DNA from 3 places in the Bacillus seohaeanensis genome. Region 1 is predicted to be linked to each of the others. Evidence: predicted binding sites of a transcription regulator. Region 1 holds the regulator's gene; each other region holds the start of a gene.
What was found. Region 1 encodes LexA, which represses DNA repair genes until DNA is damaged. Its sites were predicted from a motif close to CGAACATATGTTCG; they were not measured.
Positions count from the first base shown of each region.

Region 2: pcrA (DNA helicase PcrA) is a predicted target of LexA. The motif match lies at 3,547-3,560, and genes of this name have one in related genera.
Region 3: ACFSUL_RS14905 (DUF6434 domain-containing protein) is a predicted target of LexA. The motif match lies at 3,430-3,443, and genes of this name have one in related genera.

Region 1 covers NZ_JBHUMF010000031.1:1,025,257-1,032,091, forward strand. The annotation lists gene tkt (transketolase) at 1-765, opposite strand, end outside; gene ACFSUL_RS18255 (DUF896 domain-containing protein) at 1,194-1,427, opposite strand; gene ACFSUL_RS18260 (YneB family resolvase-like protein) at 1,589-2,254, opposite strand; gene yneA (cell division suppressor protein YneA) at 2,272-2,598, opposite strand; gene lexA (transcriptional repressor LexA) at 2,758-3,378, shown strand; gene ACFSUL_RS18275 (hypothetical protein) at 3,731-3,916, shown strand; gene glnA (type I glutamate--ammonia ligase) at 4,091-5,425, opposite strand; gene ACFSUL_RS18285 (MerR family transcriptional regulator) at 5,467-5,877, opposite strand; gene ACFSUL_RS18290 (methionine gamma-lyase family protein) at 6,019-6,835, opposite strand, start outside.
Region 2 covers NZ_JBHUMF010000034.1:18,577-25,411, forward strand. The annotation lists gene ACFSUL_RS20205 (adenine deaminase C-terminal domain-containing protein) at 1-913, shown strand, start outside; gene ACFSUL_RS20210 (DUF3048 domain-containing protein) at 1,087-2,115, shown strand; gene ACFSUL_RS20215 (YerC/YecD family TrpR-related protein) at 2,145-2,441, shown strand; gene ACFSUL_RS20220 (heptaprenylglyceryl phosphate synthase) at 2,772-3,455, shown strand; gene pcrA (DNA helicase PcrA) at 3,577-5,814, shown strand; gene ligA (NAD-dependent DNA ligase LigA) at 5,886-6,835, shown strand, end outside.
Region 3 covers NZ_JBHUMF010000031.1:322,466-329,300, forward strand. The annotation lists gene ACFSUL_RS14890 (M14 family zinc carboxypeptidase) at 1-669, opposite strand, end outside; gene ACFSUL_RS14895 (M28 family peptidase) at 724-2,097, opposite strand; gene ACFSUL_RS14900 (hypothetical protein) at 2,413-2,793, shown strand; gene ACFSUL_RS14905 (DUF6434 domain-containing protein) at 2,823-3,395, opposite strand; gene ACFSUL_RS14910 (ATP-binding cassette domain-containing protein) at 4,290-5,135, shown strand; gene ACFSUL_RS14915 (hypothetical protein) at 5,140-5,844, shown strand; gene ACFSUL_RS14920 (hypothetical protein) at 5,866-6,084, shown strand; gene ACFSUL_RS14925 (HAD hydrolase-like protein) at 6,126-6,788, shown strand.

The DNA of each region.
Region 1 (6,835 bases):
ATTTGGAGATCCGTAGCCAATTACCGTTCTTACTTCGATCATTGTTGGTCGGTTAGTATCGGACTTGGCTTCTTCAATTGCCGCAGCAATTTCATCTAAATTATTTCCGTCTTCTACGCGAATGTATTGCCATCCATAAGACTGGAATCTTCCTTCAATACTTTCAGAGAATGACTTATTCAAATCTCCATCAAGTGATATGTCATTTGAATCATAAAGAACTACTAAACGCCCTAATTTGAGGTGGGAAGCTAAAGAAGCTGCTTCTGAAGAAATACCTTCCATTAAATCGCCATCACCACAAATAGAATATGTAAAGTGATCTACTATATTATAATTGTCTTTATTATAAACAGAGGCTAAATGTCTTTCTGCTAGAGACATACCTACTGCCATTGCAAGACCTTGTCCTAATGGTCCAGTTGTTGCCTCTACTCCTGGTGTATGACCATATTCAGGATGTCCTGGTGTTTTACTTCCCCACTGACGGAATTCTTTTAAATCTTCCATTGAAACATCATAACCTGATAGGTGTAATAGACTGTATAACAGCATAGAACCATGACCCGCAGATAGAACAAAGCGATCGCGGTTGAACCAATCAGGATTTTTAGGATTATGGTTCATAAATTTAGACCATAAAGTGTATGCCATAGGAGCTGCTCCCATCGGCATTCCCGGGTGACCGGAATTGGCTTTTTCAATTGCATCAATCGATAGTGTACGAATAGTATTAATAGCTAACTGATCTGTATTATCAAACATAAGTCAGACATCCTTCCTTTTCTATCTTCCCTTATAATATAATATTCTTTACGTGTTTATACAACTATCTTGAATAATATCATTATTATTATTCACAAAAAACTTTTTTCCGCTAAAAGTTCACTTTAGTCAAGTGCAACTTAGTTTAAGGAGTTTCATGAAAAAATAGTTACGGGATACGGGAGGGGATAAAAATAAAGGCTCTTTTCTCATGGATTGTTGTTTTTACTTATGAATTTTTCCCGTTGATTTCCGTTAAAGAGCAACAATCTTTACAAAAACAGCCAAAATACAAAAGAAGTTGACCCAAAAAAAGTGCTAGGTACCTCCTTAACTAAATACAGTACCTCGAAAACTAGTACTTTCTATTAGTTAATTGGGAGGGCTAGGCACTTGTGGTCAACCCTTTTAAAAACATGTTATATTTATTAATGCATTTTTTTCTTACTTTGTATATCTTGAAGTTTCTGAGGTGTTACTTCATTGCCGTCAGGATCGAATACTCTTGTACTTTCAATCGTACTTTTCATTGATTTGCGAAATGTCTCTAAATATTCTTTCCTAAGTTTTGTTTGCTCTTTCGCCTCTTCAGGTGATAACCCTGTGGCTTTTGCCTTTTTAGCGAGTTCGTTAATTCTATTCATTTTCTTTTTTGAAAGCATGATAAAAACCCCTTTATATCTATTCCATAACGTATTTTCAAGAATAATTATATCGACATGTTACTAGAAAAAAAGGAATAAGACAAGAATTACGGATTTGAAGTTGTCCTTAATATTCCCGATACTAAAAGTTTGTTCTAATTGCCAGTTAAACTTATTTCCTAGTATTCAGAGGTTTCTTCTTCGTTTTGGTTATTGACGTATTCCTGATATCGTCGATGTACGGTTGCTTTGGAAATGTTGTACCCAAATCCCCTTAAAGTTGCAGCTATTTCAGAAAACGTAAGATCATTTTTTCTTAGGCGAATAATTTCCTCTATCGGTACTTCTATTCTTTCTCTTCCCTCAAGATTACCTTTATTTTTTAAATTTTTATATGGTCGGTATCCTTTTTCTACCGCTCTTTTCATGCCTCTTTTAATTTTTAAATTATGTAATTTCCTTTGGTATTCTTCTACCATGCTTACGATATTGATTACCATTGAATCAGATTCAGATAAATGCAATTCCCCACTATGACTTAAACTGATAATTTTCACATTCTCTTTTAAAAGACAATGTATTAGAGCTATTTTTGCGTTTCCTCGTCCAATTCTAGTTTCATCTTGGATAAATATTGCTTCTATTTCAGACTCTTTTATAAGGTCTAATATTTCAAATACACCTGGACGGTCTAAATCGTAACCGCTCGCCTGATCTTTAATAACCTTGTACACTTCAAACCCATGTGATTCGGCAAGGTTCACCAATTCAATTTCTTGCCTTTCCAGCGACGATTCTTGTGTCTCTTTTTTTGTACTTACTCTACAGTAAATCAACGCCTTCATCGTATCCCCCTCTATTCTTAATCTTCATTTAATGCAAGTTGGACATCGGTGTTATGTTTTATTGCTTTTTCTGTAACAGGTAATGTTAGTAATTCCCCCTCGGTTATTTTGAAAGTGGAGAGATTATTTTCCTTACCAATCCAATCAATAAATTCTTCACTCGTCATACTATGGCTTCCTTCATACCGTTCTGCTATAGTCCAAAGCGTATCACCCTGTTTTACCGTTATTTGTTCATATTCTGGCTGCGATGATACATGAATTAAAAATAACGAAAAGGATGCAACTCCTAAGATTAATAGAATAATAACATAAGAAAATCGTTTCCAAATAAAATTTAACATTATGATAACCCCCATACGAATACTTGTTCTGTTTGTAGTTACATTCTAATACGAACATTCGTTTGTAGTCAACTAAAAAATTCGAACTTATGTTTGTATCTACTAGGATGCCATGCTATACTATAATTACCAGAATAATTATAGTAGAGGTGTGTGCAAATGAGTAAATTGTCCAAAAGACAAAATGATATTTTGGAGTATATTAAAGAAGCAGTTAGGACAAAAGGATATCCACCTTCTGTAAGGGAAATAGGAGAAGCTGTCGGGTTAGCCTCTAGTTCAACGGTACACGGTCATTTAGCCCGATTGGAAAGCAAAGGCTTGATTCGAAGAGATCCCACTAAACCAAGAGCAATTGAGATTTTAAATCTAGAAGAAGACAACATCCCAAGACAAAATGTAGTGAACGTACCGTTAATCGGTAAAGTGACAGCCGGACAGCCTATTACTGCAGTAGAAAACGTGGAAGAGTTTTTCCCCTTACCTGAAAGATTAGCTCCAGCAGATGAACAAGTATTTATGCTTGAAATTATGGGAGACAGTATGATTGAAGCAGGAATACTGAATGGAGATTTTGTTATTGTCCGTCAACAACAAGCAGCTAATAATGGTGACATTGTTGTTGCAATGACAGAAGAGGACGAAGCAACTGTTAAACGTTTCTTCAAGGAAAAGGATTATATCCGTTTACAACCAGAGAATTCCATAATGGAGCCCATCATATTAAGAAATGTTTCTATATTAGGAAAAGTCATTGGTGTATATCGTCAAGTCCATTAATGCTTTTGCTTATTTAGAATCGCACACAGGCAACATCTCTTAGTATACAAGTCTAAATAATTATTACAATAAAGAAAGGGATAACCAGTTTAGTTAGTTGTCCCTTTTTACTTTCCCGTTATAAATGGTATCCAATTCTATCTACGTCTGTACTATTACCGTACTTTCTTCACTCATAGCCCCCCTCCTTTTTTCAATTATTAGTTTATGAAAGAGTGTACTCGTTTTTTAGACACTTTAAAGGGCAGAGAATAGATAGTATTTCAGTCTGCAATTAGGACGTTTTTTTGTAAATCAATACCTGTCAATAATCATTCTCCTTGAACATATATTGCTATGGGAGGAGATTTTTATGGACAGATTTATTTTTACAATGATAGCTGGTATACTAGCTGGGTTTGCACTTCTAAAAGTACCTTTAGATATTCCATTTTTATCAAGCTTCCAGACTATCATTACTGCCATTGCTATTTTTGCTGTTGTAGTGTTTTCGTTTGTCCTTATTTATAAGGCCATAATGACACTGTTTGGTAAGTAAATCATCGTATTTTATGCAGGCTCAGTTTTTCTGGGCCTTTTTTATATTGTTATAAAAACGTTGTAGAATGGAAACCTTTTGGTCAAACTTTGATCTTAGATGCAATTTGTATTAGAAGTTTCACTTTGACTAAAAAAAGAGCCCTGACACTAGTAGCGTCAAGGCTTCATCTTATTAATACATCTTCATATACTGCTCGCGTTCCCAAGGATGAACCTGCGTACGGAACATATCCCATTCGATTTCTTTCGCTTCGATAAAGTGTTCAGTAATATGTCCACCTAGTGCAGCTGTAATTACTTCATTTGCTTTAAGTTCTTCTAACGCAGCATGTAATGTTGCTGGAAGATCAACAATTCCTGCTTCTTCGCGTTCTTGTTTATCCATTACATAAATGTTGCGGTCAATTGGAGCTGGTGCTTCTAACTTATTTCTAACTCCATCTAATCCTGCAGCGAGTAAAACAGACATTGCTAAATACGGATTAGCAGCTGGGTCAACAGAACGCACCTCTACACGAGTACTCATTCCACGTGAAGCAGGGATACGGATTAATGGACTTCTATTCTGAGCAGACCACGCTACGTAACAAGGTGCTTCGTATCCTGGTACTAGACGTTTATAAGAGTTAATCGTTGGGTTTGTAATAGCTGTAAAACTTGTCGCATGTTTAATGATTCCAGCTAAAAATTGACGCGCAGTATCACTTAGTTCTAAATCACCTTTTGTATCATAAAATGCATTTTCCCCTTTATTAAATAGAGACATGTTACAGTGCATTCCAGATCCGTTTACGCCAAATAGTGGTTTTGGCATAAACGTCGCATGTAAACCATGTTTACGAGCAATTGTTTTTACCACTAATTTAAATGTTTGAATGTCGTCACATGCTCTTAACGCACTCGCATATTTAAAATCGATTTCATGTTGACCTGGTGCTACTTCATGGTGAGATGCTTCAATCTCAAAGCCCATTTCTTCTAGCTCAAGGACAATATCACGACGGCAATTTTCACCTAGGTCTGTAGGTGCTAGATCAAAATATCCACCGTTATCGTTAAGTTCTAACGTTGGTTCACCTTCCACATCTAATTTAAAGAGGAAGAATTCTGGCTCTGGTCCAAGATTGAAATCTGTAAATCCAAGTTCTTCCATTTGTGAAAGAACCCGTTTTAAATTATTACGTGGATCACCATCGAATGGCGTTCCATCTGGATTGTAGATATCACAAATTAAACGTGCTACTTTTCCTTTTTCCGCAGTCCACGGGAATACAACCCACGTGTCTAAATCAGGATATAGATTCATATCAGACTCTTCAATTCGTACAAACCCTTCAATAGAAGAACCATCAAACATCATTTTATTGTCTAACGCCTTTTCTAATTGACTTACAGGAATTTCCACATTCTTGATTGTTCCTAGAATGTCCGTAAATTGTAATCGAATAAATTTTACGTTTTGCTCATCCGCTAACCTTAAAATATCTTCACGAGTATACTTTGCCATTGTTCCTAATTCCTCCCCAAATTAATTTAAAAGGATTTATTTTAATGAAAAAAGCGTGACATATCACCTTGACGCAAAGAAGCTCGCTTAAACCTTCCTGCGTGGATCATCTCATTACGCAGTAGCTTTCGTAGCTCATCATCGGTAAGATTTTGTCTTCCTTTTTCTCCTTTTTTCTTTTGTTCGTCAGATTCAGGTTGATTTTCTTCTCTTACGGCAAGTAATTTTTTTATACCAGCCATATTGATGCCTTGATCTAAAAAATCCTTAATTTCTAGCAGTTTATCAATATCATTTAAGGAAAAGAGCCTCCGATTCCCTTCTGATCTCACAGGTGAAACTAGATTATGCTCTTCATAATAACGAATCTGACGGGCAGATAAATCGGTGAGCTGCATTACAATTCCGATTGGAAATAATGCCATGCTACGTCTTATTTCACTTCCACTCATCACGATTCCCCTCATTTCTTTCCCTTTGATATCTTTATTATATGAAATGTCAGGTTTATTGTCAATGATATGTTAGGTTTTATTACATCAAAAATCAAAAAATAGGATAGCCATCTATTAGACTATCCTATTACTTAATCTTTATCCTTTTGTAATGGTAAGTAAACCTTTTTCAATTAACTGATCAACCGCAATAAGGATTGCCATTTTAACATGGGAGTATGTTAGTCCCCCTTGCACATATGCTACATACGGGGGTCTAATTGGACCATCTGCCGAAAGTTCGATGCTCGATCCTTGCACAAATGTTCCTGCAGCCATGATAACATCATCTTCATATCCCGGCATGTAGTTAGGATATGGAGTGAAATGAGAATTAATTGGTGAAGCAAACTGAATGGCCTGGCAAAATGCTACCATCTTTTCTCTATCATCGAATTGAACGGATTGAATGAGATCCGTCCGCTTTGCATCCCATGCCGGATTTGTATTCATTCCTAATTCGCTTAACAGTCCAGAAGTTAATACCGCTCCCTTTAAAGCCTGTGCCACAACATGTGGCGCAAGGAAGAAACCTTGATACATTTCTTGAAGACTGTATAAGGAAGCGCCGGCTTCTGCACCAATCCCAGGTGATGTCATCCGATAAGAGCAAGCCTCTACAAGTTCTTGTTTCCCAACGATATAGCCACCTGTTTTAGCAAGTCCTCCTCCAGGGTTTTTTATAAGCGAACCTGCCATTAAATCCGCTCCTACATGGCATGGTTCTTGTTCTTCTACAAACTCACCATAACAATTATCAACGAAAACGATAATATTTGGATTAATTTCCTTTATAAACCTTATCATTTCCTCTATTTGGCTTATGGTAAAAGAAGGGCGATTGGCATACCCTTTAGACCTCTGAATTCCAACTACTTTTGTTTTAGTGGAGATTGTTTTAGATACCTTTTCAAAA
Region 2 (6,835 bases), on a different contig from region 1:
GCTATTGTTTACAACAGACGGTTCGACACCAGCATTTCACGAAGAAGGTGTGTTGGACAACTTAATTAAAATGGCGATTGATAGTGGAATACCGGCTATAGAAGCATATAATATGGCTAGTTATAATGTGGCAAAACACTATAGTTTAACCTCTATTCATGGAATGATCGCAACCGGAAAAATAGCTAATATCAATTTTCTGGAAAATAAAGAAAACCCAACTCCTGTTTCGGTTCTCTCAAAAGGAAAATGGGTGAAAAGAAATGCAGAATCCACTCATTACGAGTATGATATTAATTGGGAGGAAGTAGGAATTGCCCCGTTATCTTTAAACTGGGAAGTAGATATGGAAGACCTACAATTCTCAATGCCATTTGGGATTGAAATGGTAAACGATGTCATTACAAAGCCATATTCCATTAACATTGATGCGTCGGTAAATGAGCTATCGTATGATCATGATCAAAGCTTTTTAATGTTGATGGATCGCAATGGCGAATGGCGGATTAGCACAATACTAAAAGGTTTTAGTAAAAATGTGAAAGGATTTGCCTCTTCTTATTCTAATACTGGAGATATTATTTTAATTGGTAAAAGAAAAAAGGATATGATGGTTGCTTTCGATCGAATGAAGGAAATTGGAGGAGGCATCGTTTTAGTGGAAGATGGAGAAGTACTTCATGAAGTGGAGTTGCCACTCGGAGGGCTATTTTCCAAAAAGAAAATGCCAGAACTTATAGAAGAGGAGAAAAAATTAAAACTTCTTTTACAAGAGAGAGGTTATCATTTTTCTGATCCGATTTATACGTTACTATTTTTGCAGTCGACACATCTCCCATATATTCGGGTCACACCAATGGGAATGTATGACGTCATGAAGAAAACGGTACTCTTTCCATCGATAATGCGTTAAAATATGAAAGTACAGCAAAATTTATTTATCCCACATTAACGGGCAGTGAGCCCCCTACTTCAAGGTTTAGAGGAATCAAAAAAGCATAAGTGGGGGGAACTGCCCGTTACTGCCTAATTAGTGCGGGAAAGCCTCACTAGTGGAAGTTTTACTTTATAGGAGTGTCTGATTTTATGCTAAAAAAGGCTATCGTGATAGCACTGAGTACATTTGCGTTGGTTGGATGCAGCTCAGAAGTTGATGATGAAAAAGAGAAAGTAGAACAAGGAACAGTAGAGCCGGGGAATAATGAGCAGGTAGAAGAAGCTGCTTTTCAGTTTCCGTTAACGGGAGAAAGGACCAAACAGGAACCTGAAGTACGTTCTGTTGCCGTAATGGTCAATAATCATCCAAAAGCAAGACCTCAATCTGGTTTGTCTCAAGCGGACATTGTCTATGAAGTGTTAGCTGAGGGGGAAATTACAAGATTCCTTGCTATTTTCCAAAGTGAAAAACCTGAAAAAATTGGTCCTGTTCGTAGTGCCCGTGATTACTATATTGATTTAGCTAAAGGGTACGATAGTCTTTATATTGCTCATGGATACAGCCCAAAAGCAAGAGAAATGCTGCGCGGTGGTAGTATAGATAATTTAAATGGGATTGAATATGATGGAAGTCTTTTTAAGCGTGCTAGCGATCGAGTAGCACCGCATAACTCTTACATTTCGTATACAGATATTGTAAGAGGAGCAGAAGATAAAGAATTTGAGATGAGCACTCCACCGGAAAACTTATCTTTTTTAGAAAAAGAAGAGAAAATTACAGGTGAGATGGTGGAATCTGTTACGGTATCTTACTTTGATAATCCACTTTTTGAAGTTGTATATCAATATAACGAGGAAAAGGGTAAGTATGAACGTTACTCCAATGGTGAACAAACTATTGACTATGAAACAGGTGAACCAGTGCTATTGGAAAATATTTTTATTGCAGAAACGGCTCATAAAGTGGTGGATAGTGCCGGCAGAAGAAATATTGATATTCAATCTGGAGGAGAAGCATATCTCCTACAAGAAGGCAAGATGCAGCAAGTCGAATGGGAAAATGAGGGCGGAAAGATTTTACCGTATAAGGATGGTGAACAAGTTCCGTTTGTAAAAGGCTCTACATGGATTAATATCATTCCTGATAATCCGGGCCTAGATGGATCTGTTTCCTATTAAGCCTAAGAATAAAGAAAAGGAGTTTATCTATGCAAATAAATAAAATAAGAGGAAAAGAACTAGATCAGTTATTTAATGCAGTACTTTCCCTACAAGATAAAGAAGAATGTTATCGCTTTTTTGATGATTTATGTACCATTAATGAAATTCAATCACTTTCACAACGTCTAGAAGTAGCCCGAATGCTTCAAGATGGCAAAACATATCATAAAATTGAGACAGAAACGGGGGCAAGCACTGCAACAATTTCTCGTGTGAAACGTTGTTTGAATTATGGAAACGATGCCTATCAAATGGTATTAGACCGAGTAGATGAAGGAAAATAATTTGGTGGACCGCTCATAACGAGTGGTTCTTTTTTTATGGTGCACGAGGATGGTAATCTTGCTAATTAAAATATATATCTAGTGACTAGCCCTTTAAAGTGTTAGTCATTTTTTATCGGCGAAACGACAAACATTGACTTATTTCAACGTAATCTGCTGTTATATATTTAAAATCCGAGCTCAAATAATACGTTTAATTATGCCTATCTCTTGCAGAAAAAGGCTCGAAATCATTTTTAATATCCTATAGTTTACATTAGAAGAGATAATGCGACTCCTTCTTACAAATGATATAATGTTGAGATGGATGAAAGAATGGAGGAACTATTGATGTATGATGTCCGCGAATGGAGCCATGTGTTTAAATTGGATCCTGCCAAAGATATAAGTGATGAGGATTTAGAGGCTATTTGTGAATCAGGAACAGATGCGATAATCGTAGGGGGAACGGACGGGGTAACACTTGAAAAAGTGCTGGATTTAATGGCCCGCGTTAGACGCTACACTGTTCCTTGTGTATTAGAAGTTTCTAATCTAGAATCGATTACACCAGGCTTTGATTTATACTTTATTCCAATGGTTTTAAACAGCTCGAAAATAGATTGGGTAACAGGTTTGCATCATCAGGCTGTAAAAGAATATGGTGAAATCATGAACTGGGAAGAGATTATTGTAGAGGGCTATTGCATCTTAAATGAAGACTGCAAAGCTGCGAAGCTAACGGAAGCCAACACCTCTATAGTAGAAGAGGACGTTGCGGCTTATGCTATGATGGCAGAGAAAATGTTTCATTTACCGATATTTTATCTTGAATACAGCGGTACGTATGGAGATGTAAAAACGGTTGAAGAAGTTAGTCGCACGTTAGAAGAAACGACATTGTTCTATGGAGGCGGCATTAAAACTGTCGAACAAGCCAAAGAAATGGCTGAAGTAGCAGACGTAATTGTAGTAGGAAATATAATATATGAAAACCTTAAGGAAGCACTTAAAACGGTAAAATCTATAAAATAGAAGTCCGTCCCTCAACGCTTTAGAGCGATAAAATGCGACGGTTTTGCTCGTTTTTTGGATTGTGTTGGTATATAATGTTGTTATAAAATAGAGAACAAATGTTCGTTATGGTGGTGAGAGAATGCAATTTTTGACTGATCGATTATTGAATGGAATGAATCCGCAGCAAAGGGATGCTGTGAAGGCAACGGATGGACCATTATTGATTATGGCTGGTGCAGGATCCGGGAAGACGCGTGTGTTGACACATCGAATTGCCTATCTCATGGTGGAAAAAGGAGTTAACCCGTATAATATTTTGGCGATTACCTTTACGAATAAAGCAGCAAGGGAAATGAAAGACCGTATTGGGAATATTCTTGGCGGTGCAGCTGAGGATATTTGGATTTCAACCTTTCATAGTATGTGCGTCCGCATTTTAAGGCGAGATATTGACAGAATTGGTATTAATCGAAACTTTACGATTTTAGATCCAACAGATCAGAAATCTGTTATTAAAGCAGTTTTAAAAGAGAAGAATATTGACCCAAAAAAATTTGATCCTCGTTCTATCTTAGGAAGTATAAGCTCCGCAAAAAATGAACTGATAACACCAGAAGAATTTTCAAAAACAGCTGGAGGCTACTATGACACGGTTGTATCCGATGTTTATACGGAATATCAAAAGAGATTGCGGAAGAACCAAGCACTCGATTTTGATGATTTAATTATGACGACGATTCAACTTTTTCAACGTGTTCCAGAAGTATTGGAATTTTATCAACGTAAGTTCCAATACATTCATGTAGATGAATACCAAGATACAAATAGAGCGCAATATATGCTTGTCAAATTGCTAGCAGCACGCTTTCACAATCTTTGTGTTGTCGGTGATTCTGATCAATCCATTTACCGGTGGCGTGGAGCTGATATCGCTAATATTCTATCGTTTGAAAAGGATTATCCAAGTGCAACGGTAATTCTTTTAGAACAGAATTATCGTTCTACGCAAAGAATATTAGAAGCAGCTAATAAAGTTATTAATAATAATTCAAATAGAAAAGATAAAAATTTATGGACAGAAAACTTGGAAGGGGAAAAGATCTCTTATTTCCGTGCGGATACAGAACAATCAGAAGCACAGTTCGTTACAGGAAAGATTAAAGAAATGGTCGAGAGCGGCAAACGTAAATACTCCGACTTTGCCATTCTGTATCGTACAAATGCTCAGTCCCGTGTAATGGAGGAAATTTTACTTAAATCGAATATCGAATACTCGATTGTTGGCGGAATAAAGTTCTATGATCGTAAAGAAATAAAAGATATTTTAGCTTACCTTCGACTTATTGCCAATCCGGATGATGATATTAGTTTGCAACGAGTTATTAATGTTCCCAAAAGAGGTGTAGGGTCTACATCTATAGATAAGATTGCTCGATATGCAGCAGATCACGACATATCCATGTTCCGTGCATTGGAAGAAGCAGATTTTATTGGGCTGAGTCCTAAGATTACAAAGGCAGTAATGGAATTTAAAGAAATGGTTAAAGGCTATACAGCAATGCAAGAATACCTGTCTGTAACAGAGCTGGTAGAAGAAATACTAGATAAATCAGGCTACAAAGAGATGTTAAAATCGGAAAAATCTATTGAATCGCAAAGCAGATTAGAAAACTTAGATGAGTTTTTATCTGTTACGAAAAGCTTTGAAGATACAAATGATGATAAGAGTTTAGTGGCGTTCTTAACTGATTTAGCATTAGTTGCAGATATAGACCGTTTAGATGAAGACGACCAACCGAAGGAATCGGTTGTTTTAATGACACTTCATGCTGCCAAAGGGTTAGAGTTTCCTGTCGTGTTCCTTATGGGAATGGAGGAGGGGGTATTCCCTCACAGCCGTTCTCTTATGGAAGAAGAGGAGATGGAGGAAGAACGCCGTCTTGCTTATGTAGGAATAACGAGAGCGGAAGAAGAACTTTTTATGACAAATGCACAAATGAGAACATTATTTGGCCAAACAAAAATGAATCCAGTTTCGCGTTTTATTGGTGAGATTCCAACGGAACTGTTGGATGAAGTGGTACCGGAAAAGAAAACACCGTTTCAGACGAAATCGAAATCCTCCTTTGGGCAGGTATCTCCTTCTGCGAGACGAACAATGCCCCGTAAACCTGTTTCTAGACCTGTTCCAACTTCAACAGGTGGAGAGGCTGCTAATTGGCAAGTAGGAGACAAAGCCCAGCATAAAAAGTGGGGGACGGGAACGGTTGTCAGTGTGAAAGGCTCTGGTGACAATACAGAACTTGACATCGCTTTTCCAAATCCAAATGGAATCAAACGTTTACTGGCTAAATTTGCTCCCATAGAGAAAGTTTAAAGCGAAATTTCAATCAATCCGGGTTTTACTGCCAATTAATGTGGGATAAAGTGAAGGAAAGGGTTGTTTTAATGGAATGGAATTCAGCTGAAAAGCGTGTAAAAGAGCTACAAGATTTATTAAATAAATATAATTATGAATATCATGTATTGGATAAACCATCCGTTACCGATGCTGAGTATGACCAATTGCTGCGTGAACTTATAAAGCTTGAGGAAGAATATCCGAGTTTGAAATCGGCAGACTCACCATCTCAGCGTGTTGGCGGTGCTGTACTGGATTCTTTTGAAAAAGTACAGCATAGAACATCCATGTTAAGTCTAGGAAATGCTTTTAACGAAGAAGACCTGCGAGATTTTGATCGTAAAGTCCGTCAAGCAGTAGGAGAAGAATTTTCATATGTTTGTGAACTGAAAATTGATGGATTAGCTGTTTCACTTCGTTACGAAAATGGATTGTTAGCACAAGGTGCAACCCGCGGAGATGGAACAATAGGAGAGGATATTACGAAGAATCTGAAAACAATTCGTTCTATCCCGTTAAAAATTTCTGAACCTTTATCAATTGAAGTTCGTGGTGAAGCATTTATGCCAAAAGGATCTTTCGGGGCATTAAATAAAGTAAAAGAAGAAAAAGGAGAAGAACCGTTTGCCAATCCGCGAAATGCGGCAGCTGGTTCTCTTCGTCAGCTTGATCCTAAAATTGCGGCGTCCCGAAATTTGGATATTTTCTTATACGCAATTGCTGATGTAGGAGACACAGAGATAGAATCACATAGTGAAGGATTAGACCGTTTAGAAGAGCTTGGCTTTAAAACAAATAAAGAGCGGAAACGCTGTGAAAATATTGAAGAGGTCATTCAATATGTGGAAGAATGGACGACTAGACGTCCTGATCTTTCTTATGATATTGATGGAATTGTTATCAAAGTGGATTCGCTTGATCAACAAGAAGAACTCGGCACGACAGCTAAAAGTCCGCGATGGGCAATTGCTTATAAATTTCCGGCAGAAGAAGTGGT
Region 3 (6,835 bases), 700 kb from region 1:
AATATACCAACCAGGTTGGTCAGAGGAGCCAGGAATATCTTCTGGACTAGGAATGTAATCCAGGTTTGGATTAAAGTCACGATTTACGTCAAATCCTGGTTGCGTCGTGTAATCATCGCCTTGTATGTTAGGACGGTTTTCAGCGTAGTAATAGTTCCATGATGGCTTAGCCGCATCCGCCAGTTGTGGAAAATCTTCGACGACTTCATCCCATGTCATATCGTTTCCTCTTCGGTCTAATTCCGATGCATCAGGGTTCATTTTCGGTAATACGACAAGTGTTATTTCTTCGCGGATTTCTTTGGCACTTGGCGAATTACTAGAGCCCAAATGTTGAAGAATATTCAGTAGAGCCTCTGTTCCAGTTTTTTCATTTCCATGGATTTCGCTTTCAATCAAAATTACTTTCTCTCCTGTTCCAACTCTTGCTTGATAAATATCTCGTCCTTGATTGGACTTGCCAACAACCTCAACTTCTACTCGACCTTGACTGTTTTTCTCAATTTGTTCTAGTTTATTTTGCAACTGGGCATAATCAGTAAATCCAACACTTGAGTATGTTTGTTGTTCAGGTGTGCCAGGGTGATTTCCAGCCGCAAACGTTGGAATAGCAAGGCTTGTACTGAGTGCAAGCGAACTTAGAATTGTAAGGAACTTTTTCTTTTCCATGTGACCACTCTCCATTTAATGAAAGATTAATAGATTTTAAAAATAAAAATTGTATTATAATGGACGATCATCATACTCGTAATCAACAGGACCAGGGGCAACTCGTGCATTTTCCAACGCAGGGGTATCCGGTCGTGCAATTTGATAAACTGCTGCTCCGACAATTTCAGCCACTTCTTGCAATTTTTCCTTGCTAATTTTATCTAGAGTATCATCAGGGCTATGATACCAAGGTTCAAGTGGAGCATGGATGAATAGCGCTGCAGGAATTCCTCGTTCAAAGAAAGGAACATGGTCACTGCGACCTAATTGTCCGTATTCGACAACCTCTGAAATTCTTGCACCAGCAGCTGCACCAAAGTCAGTTACTAAGTTCTTTTCGCCATCTGGTGTAAACATAATTAAGTCACCAGCATCTCGGCTACCGATCATATCTAATTGGAAATGGGCAACGGTTTTTTCGACTTCTTCTTCACTCAATGTGCTTGCATAATGGTAAGAGCCAACCAATCCTTTTTCTTCGGCACCGAATGTAACAAATCGAAGCTCTGTATCCGTAGGTGTTTTCGCCATTATTCTCGCTAATTCAAGTACTGCCGACACGCCTGATGCGTCATCGTTTGCGCCTGGTCCTCCGTGAACAGAATCATGATGTGCGCCAATCATTGTAATTTGACCAGTATCCTTATTTGGATGTGGTTTCTTTTTCGCAATAACATTGTAGGAAGTCTTATCGACATTCCCAGCATTTTCGACGTTAACAGTTGCGGTAACATTTTCGTTTTCTAAACGGTTTACTAGTTTAAGCCCATCTTCTCGTGAAATGGCAACAGCCGGGATATCTTGTCCTTCATAGGCAGAGCCGAATTGATAGCCAGTATTTCCATCGCCATTAAACATAATGACACCGACTGCCCCTTTATCTAACACATGTTGAATTTTATCGTAAAAGGAATAGGATCCCCTTTCGATTAAAGCAATTTTTCCTTCAACATCATTGCTGACTTCTTCAGTAGAACCGAGTCCAACGTATACGAGAGGTGCGGTTACATTTCCATTAACAGAACCGCTAAATGTGTGTACACCGCCATCGAACACTTGGTCATTCAATAGAATGGAAGAATCTCCACCATCCCACTCTGGAAACGTAAACGGCTGTAATTCTGTTTCGTAGCCAAGCTGCTCAAATTGGCTCTTTATGTACTGGACGGCATTGTACTCTCCTTCCGTACCTGCTTCACGGGGCTGTGCTGATAACTTAGCGATGTTATTGTACATATTGTCTACGTTGATCTTTTTAATTACTTTGTTGTCAAAAGCATGTGCTGATGGATTATCGGTTGGTTTGTTGCCCGCCTCGGCCGGTAACCCACTGGAGCTTAAAGCAAGTCCAGCAACTAATAATGCTGTAAATGTTTTACGGTACAAATAAAATTCCTCCTTCTGAGTTTTTATTAAGTCCATGCTATTATTACATTAATAGAATATTCAGTAAATTTACAATTTCCTACAAAAAACGAGTTGCCGAAGCGACAACCCAACCTATTAACCTACAAATCATTGCAAAAGGTGTCGAAATCCTATAGAAGGCGCGGAAAAATAAGGATATTTTACTGTTTTCGGTAATGGGATTTTGTAGGTGTTAGGTAGGGAGTTAGCATAAGTTAATAAAATTAATTTAATCTCAAAATGGTTTATGTGTTCGTTTTTTTGGAATACTATAAAAAAATGAAAGGGATGTTTATGACAATAATTTCTATTGAAGCAGATGGGTTTGAAGTAGAGATTCGGAAAGAAAAGAACCTTCACATGGAAGGGAAATATATCATTATTGAGTTTGAGGATGGATATCAATCTAGTTTAATGGACCAGTACGGATGGAGCAGGGAGGAGGCTGAAAATAATGTGGATAAAGTAATAGAAAAGAAGCTCAAAGAAAATGGGGGCAGTTGTGAAGTTCATTGGGAGGATAGAGAACTATTTCTTATTGAAAACCCAACCTTTTCTGTTAGCGAAGTGGCTAAGATATTCGTTACAATCTTTCCGAATTCAACAATAATGAGTAGCCAATCCAAGGGAATCATCTCAACAATCTTAAAAAAGCTGAGACGAAGTAAGGATTGATTGAAACCTATTCCATAGTACCGTTGAAGTTAATTATTGGGCGTATATTTATTACTTCCAGGAAGCTTCTTGATCGTGTTCCATGCTTTAATTGCTTCTTCACGTTTTTTTCCTTGATTTTTTGGATCAGCAAAAAAGTCACGGATAAATTGATTATATTCAAATGGAGGGGCAATTTTTTTCTTATAGGATGGGTCTTTTTTTCGCTCTTCTTCTTTATACCAAGCATCTACAACATCACGATATGTTTTTCCTACATTGTTTTTTAAATAGTTTTGAATATGGGTAGAAAAATGGAATTTAGGGCTAATCACTTCCTTAAAAAAAGCTCTTACATCTTGACTGCAACGATGGTTTTCCGTAATCACTGTATCAAGACTTAGTTTATCCTGTGTTTGTCGTTTCACATTAGCCTTTGAATTTCTAAGTGGTTTTTTTACCTCTCCTGTTCGAAGAAACGTTTCAATTCTATCTGAAATCTCTATTTTAGAACCAGATGCACTTATACCATTTTCTCTACAAAATAATTGCAATTCTTCTTTCAACCAATAAAAATTTTTAAAATCTTGAACATTACTATCTTTTGTGAGATTAGGCCTCACTGGTAACACCTCCATATATGTTTAGTTATATTTTAGAACAAACGTTCCTATTAATCAATCTAATTATATACAAATATAACCTTATCTTCCATATTTTCTAACTAGCTATAGAAATAAAGTGTGGAAGGCAAAGGCAATAGGTGAAAGGAACGGTCCCTTGTACACAACCAACCAACAAACTTTACAAAAATAGCTAAGGTTTATATGTTAGCCTTTTTGTATTTATGGTAAAATTAACCTGTAAAGTATTGGTTGTGCAAACATGGAAAGGTTGAAATGTTTAATGCTAAAGAAATTATTGGATAACAAAATTTGGTTTTGGCTCATAACAATTTCATTTTTAATCAGTATTTTGAACTTAGTAGAGTCAATTTTTTATAGCAATATCAATGTTAAAACAGTTCTCTATTTTGTAGTATCAGGGTTTTATTTTTTCATACTAGTGGATCATCGAAGAATGGAAAAGGGTGTGCAGTCTTGGAGATAACAAATTTTTGATGAATTGAACTACCCCCACTTAGCTAACGCTTGAAGTGGGGGATTCCTGCGAACACTAGTGTATCTACCAGTTTTTTAGCAGGTTAACCCCGCAGCTCCTGCGGTTATTACTCACTATCTTGTACGTTGGATTCTCCACACTCCCTACTTTTGCTTGGTTTTCGCTACTTCGGTGAGTGTGGGACGACGGAACGTTGAAGATTTTACGTTGCAGACGTTTTTCCTGCAACAACCCTATATCTTTAGTTTTCAAAGAACAACCTGCACAAGAAAATTATAGCACATACGTTCTTGTTGTTCGACAACTTTGGCTAACGTCAACTGACATTCATCCCCTCCCTACTCATTGGGCTACCGCCTTTCACATTCCTTGAGGAAGGGGGATTCTGTCGGAAGATGATAAAGAAATTGAAAGGTTTGAGCACTATTATCTTATTTGAGTCTGTTAATGCCACAAAAAAAGTTGGAAGAATACCTATTTTAGAAAACATTGATCTAGTAATACGCAGAGGAGAAAATGTAGCGATTGTTGGAGAGAATGGCTCGGGTAAAAGCAGTCTATTGAAATTAATTGCTGGCATTTATGAGCCTACAATAGGAAAAGTAAACAGAAGTACTAGAAAGATAGCTTACGTTCCTGAACATTTTCCCACAAATATCCGATTTAAAATGATGGAGTACCTACTTCTAGTTGGAGAAATGAGTGGAAGAAAAAGAAGCGATCTTATTGGCCAGATTAAGGAGTATTCAGAAATTTTCCATGTAGAAAATTACCTTGAAATGCCTTTAAAGAGTTGTTCAAAAGGGACAAAACAGAAAGTTGGTATTATACAAGCTTTAATGGCGGCTCCCGATTTAATGGTATTGGATGAGCCTTTGACGGGGCTAGATTTCTCTTCTCAACAGAAGCTATTGCATCAGCTGGAGTTGGAAAGCAACAGTACAATTGTTTTCACTGCTCACGAAAATTTACTAATAGATGGAATTGCACATCAAGTTTTCGGTTTAGAGAATGGAAAAATTACGAGGAAACAAAAGCAAAAAAGCCAACAGAAAATAATGTTAATCAAGGCATATGCTAAAAAAGCAAAGAAACATTTAGATAATAAAAACATAATCCATGCTTATTGGGAAGGCGATCACACCGTCTTCATCACAGTCGAGTCAGTATTTTCTGATACGTTACTTATACATTTAATAGAAAAAGGATTTTCTATTCATGAAGTAAAAGAAAAGAGGTAATGGATTGATTGGATTCATTAAGTATCAATTTATTAGTTACATAAGATCCTACCGGTTTATTGCTCCTGTAGCTAGTTATATAGCATGGGTTATCCTTACTTATACATATAGTGGTGTACCCATTTTAAGCAGTTACGCCACCACAAGCTTGGCGTTATTTATTATCATGACGTGGGTTAGTGTGACCGTATTTTCTTTAGAAGAAATAAGTGAAAAACATATTCTATATACTAAATTAAACCGAAAACAAACGTACATAAGAGGAAAAATTGTTATCTGTATGCTCATTACTTTCTGTTTGTTTTTGTTTGGACTTTTGTACCCACTAATAATGCAAAGCTTTGCTAGGGAAATGAATAGTGCTCATTACGGATTATCCTTCTACAGTCATGTTAGTTTAGGGGGCTTTGGTGTAGTAGTAGGGGCTTTTATTTCTGCAACCCACCTTAGTGCAAGTCGCTACTCCTGGTTACTATCTGCATTAGTTGTCACTGTTTCTATTGCTCACAATGGAATTGTAGACAAGATACCTTTATTAAAATGGGTTTTGTTAATATTCCCGCCTGTCACAAATGTACTTACCTACTTAAATGCTGGAGATCAACTCACTATTGGGGGAGCACTTTGGTTCAGTGTTTTAGGAGTATTAACTTACCTGATTGTAAGTTTCATTGTAATTGAAAAGCTGTTTATGAAATTAGAAAAATGAGTTCAAATGGAGGGATGGCTAATGGAAAAAGACACAGAAGAACAAATACTAGATGAATTAAAAAATATCAATCAATCTTTACAGTCCATCAACACGAAATTGGAGGAGAGCGAGGAAAACTCGAACCAGACTTTTTTCGGACCATTGAAATCACTTTTATTTGGGCTCTTTATTGTTGGACCTGCAATTGCTGTAGTATGGGGAATTCTTCTATTACTTGATGGTTGGGTGTTAAACTAAGTCGATGAAATTTAATTTTTGTATAGTAGGAGAGAGGTTTAATGGCAATGGCAGTAATCTTTGATATGGACGGCACATTATTTCAAACAAATAAAATATTAGAAATGGCACTGGAAGAAACGTTTACTAATTTAAGAGACAAAGGCTTGTGGAAAGAAGAGACCCCAATAGAGAACTATCGAGAAATAATGGGAGTACCTTTAAAGACAGTTTGGGAAATATTATTACCACACCATTCCGATGAAATTCGTTTTATGGCAAATGACTTCTTCCAAGATAAACTAATAGAAAATATTAAGGCAGGAAACGGGGAGCTATATCCAAATGTTCAGCAGGTACTTATGTTTTTAAAAGAGAACAATTATGCTTTATTCATTGCAAGCAACGGGCAAAAAGACTATCTAACTGCAATCACAGAGCACTATGAATTAAACAATTGGATTACGGAAACATTTAGTATCGAACAAATTCATTCGCAAAATAAAGCCGATTTAGTGAGAGAAATTTTACAAAAATATAATCTTGAAAAGGGAGCGGTAATTGGTGACAGATTATCCGATATCGATGCTGCGAAATCAAATGGTTTGGTTGCCATTGGGTGTGATTTTGACTTCGCACAAGCAAGGGAGATGAAAGAGGCTGACGTTGTAATAGAAGATTTGAATGAATTAAAAGCTATTATCTCTGACTTAAATGGCTTTTAACGTTTTGTTTTTTCGTATAGGAATGAAGTAGCCCCCTGCTTGAACGA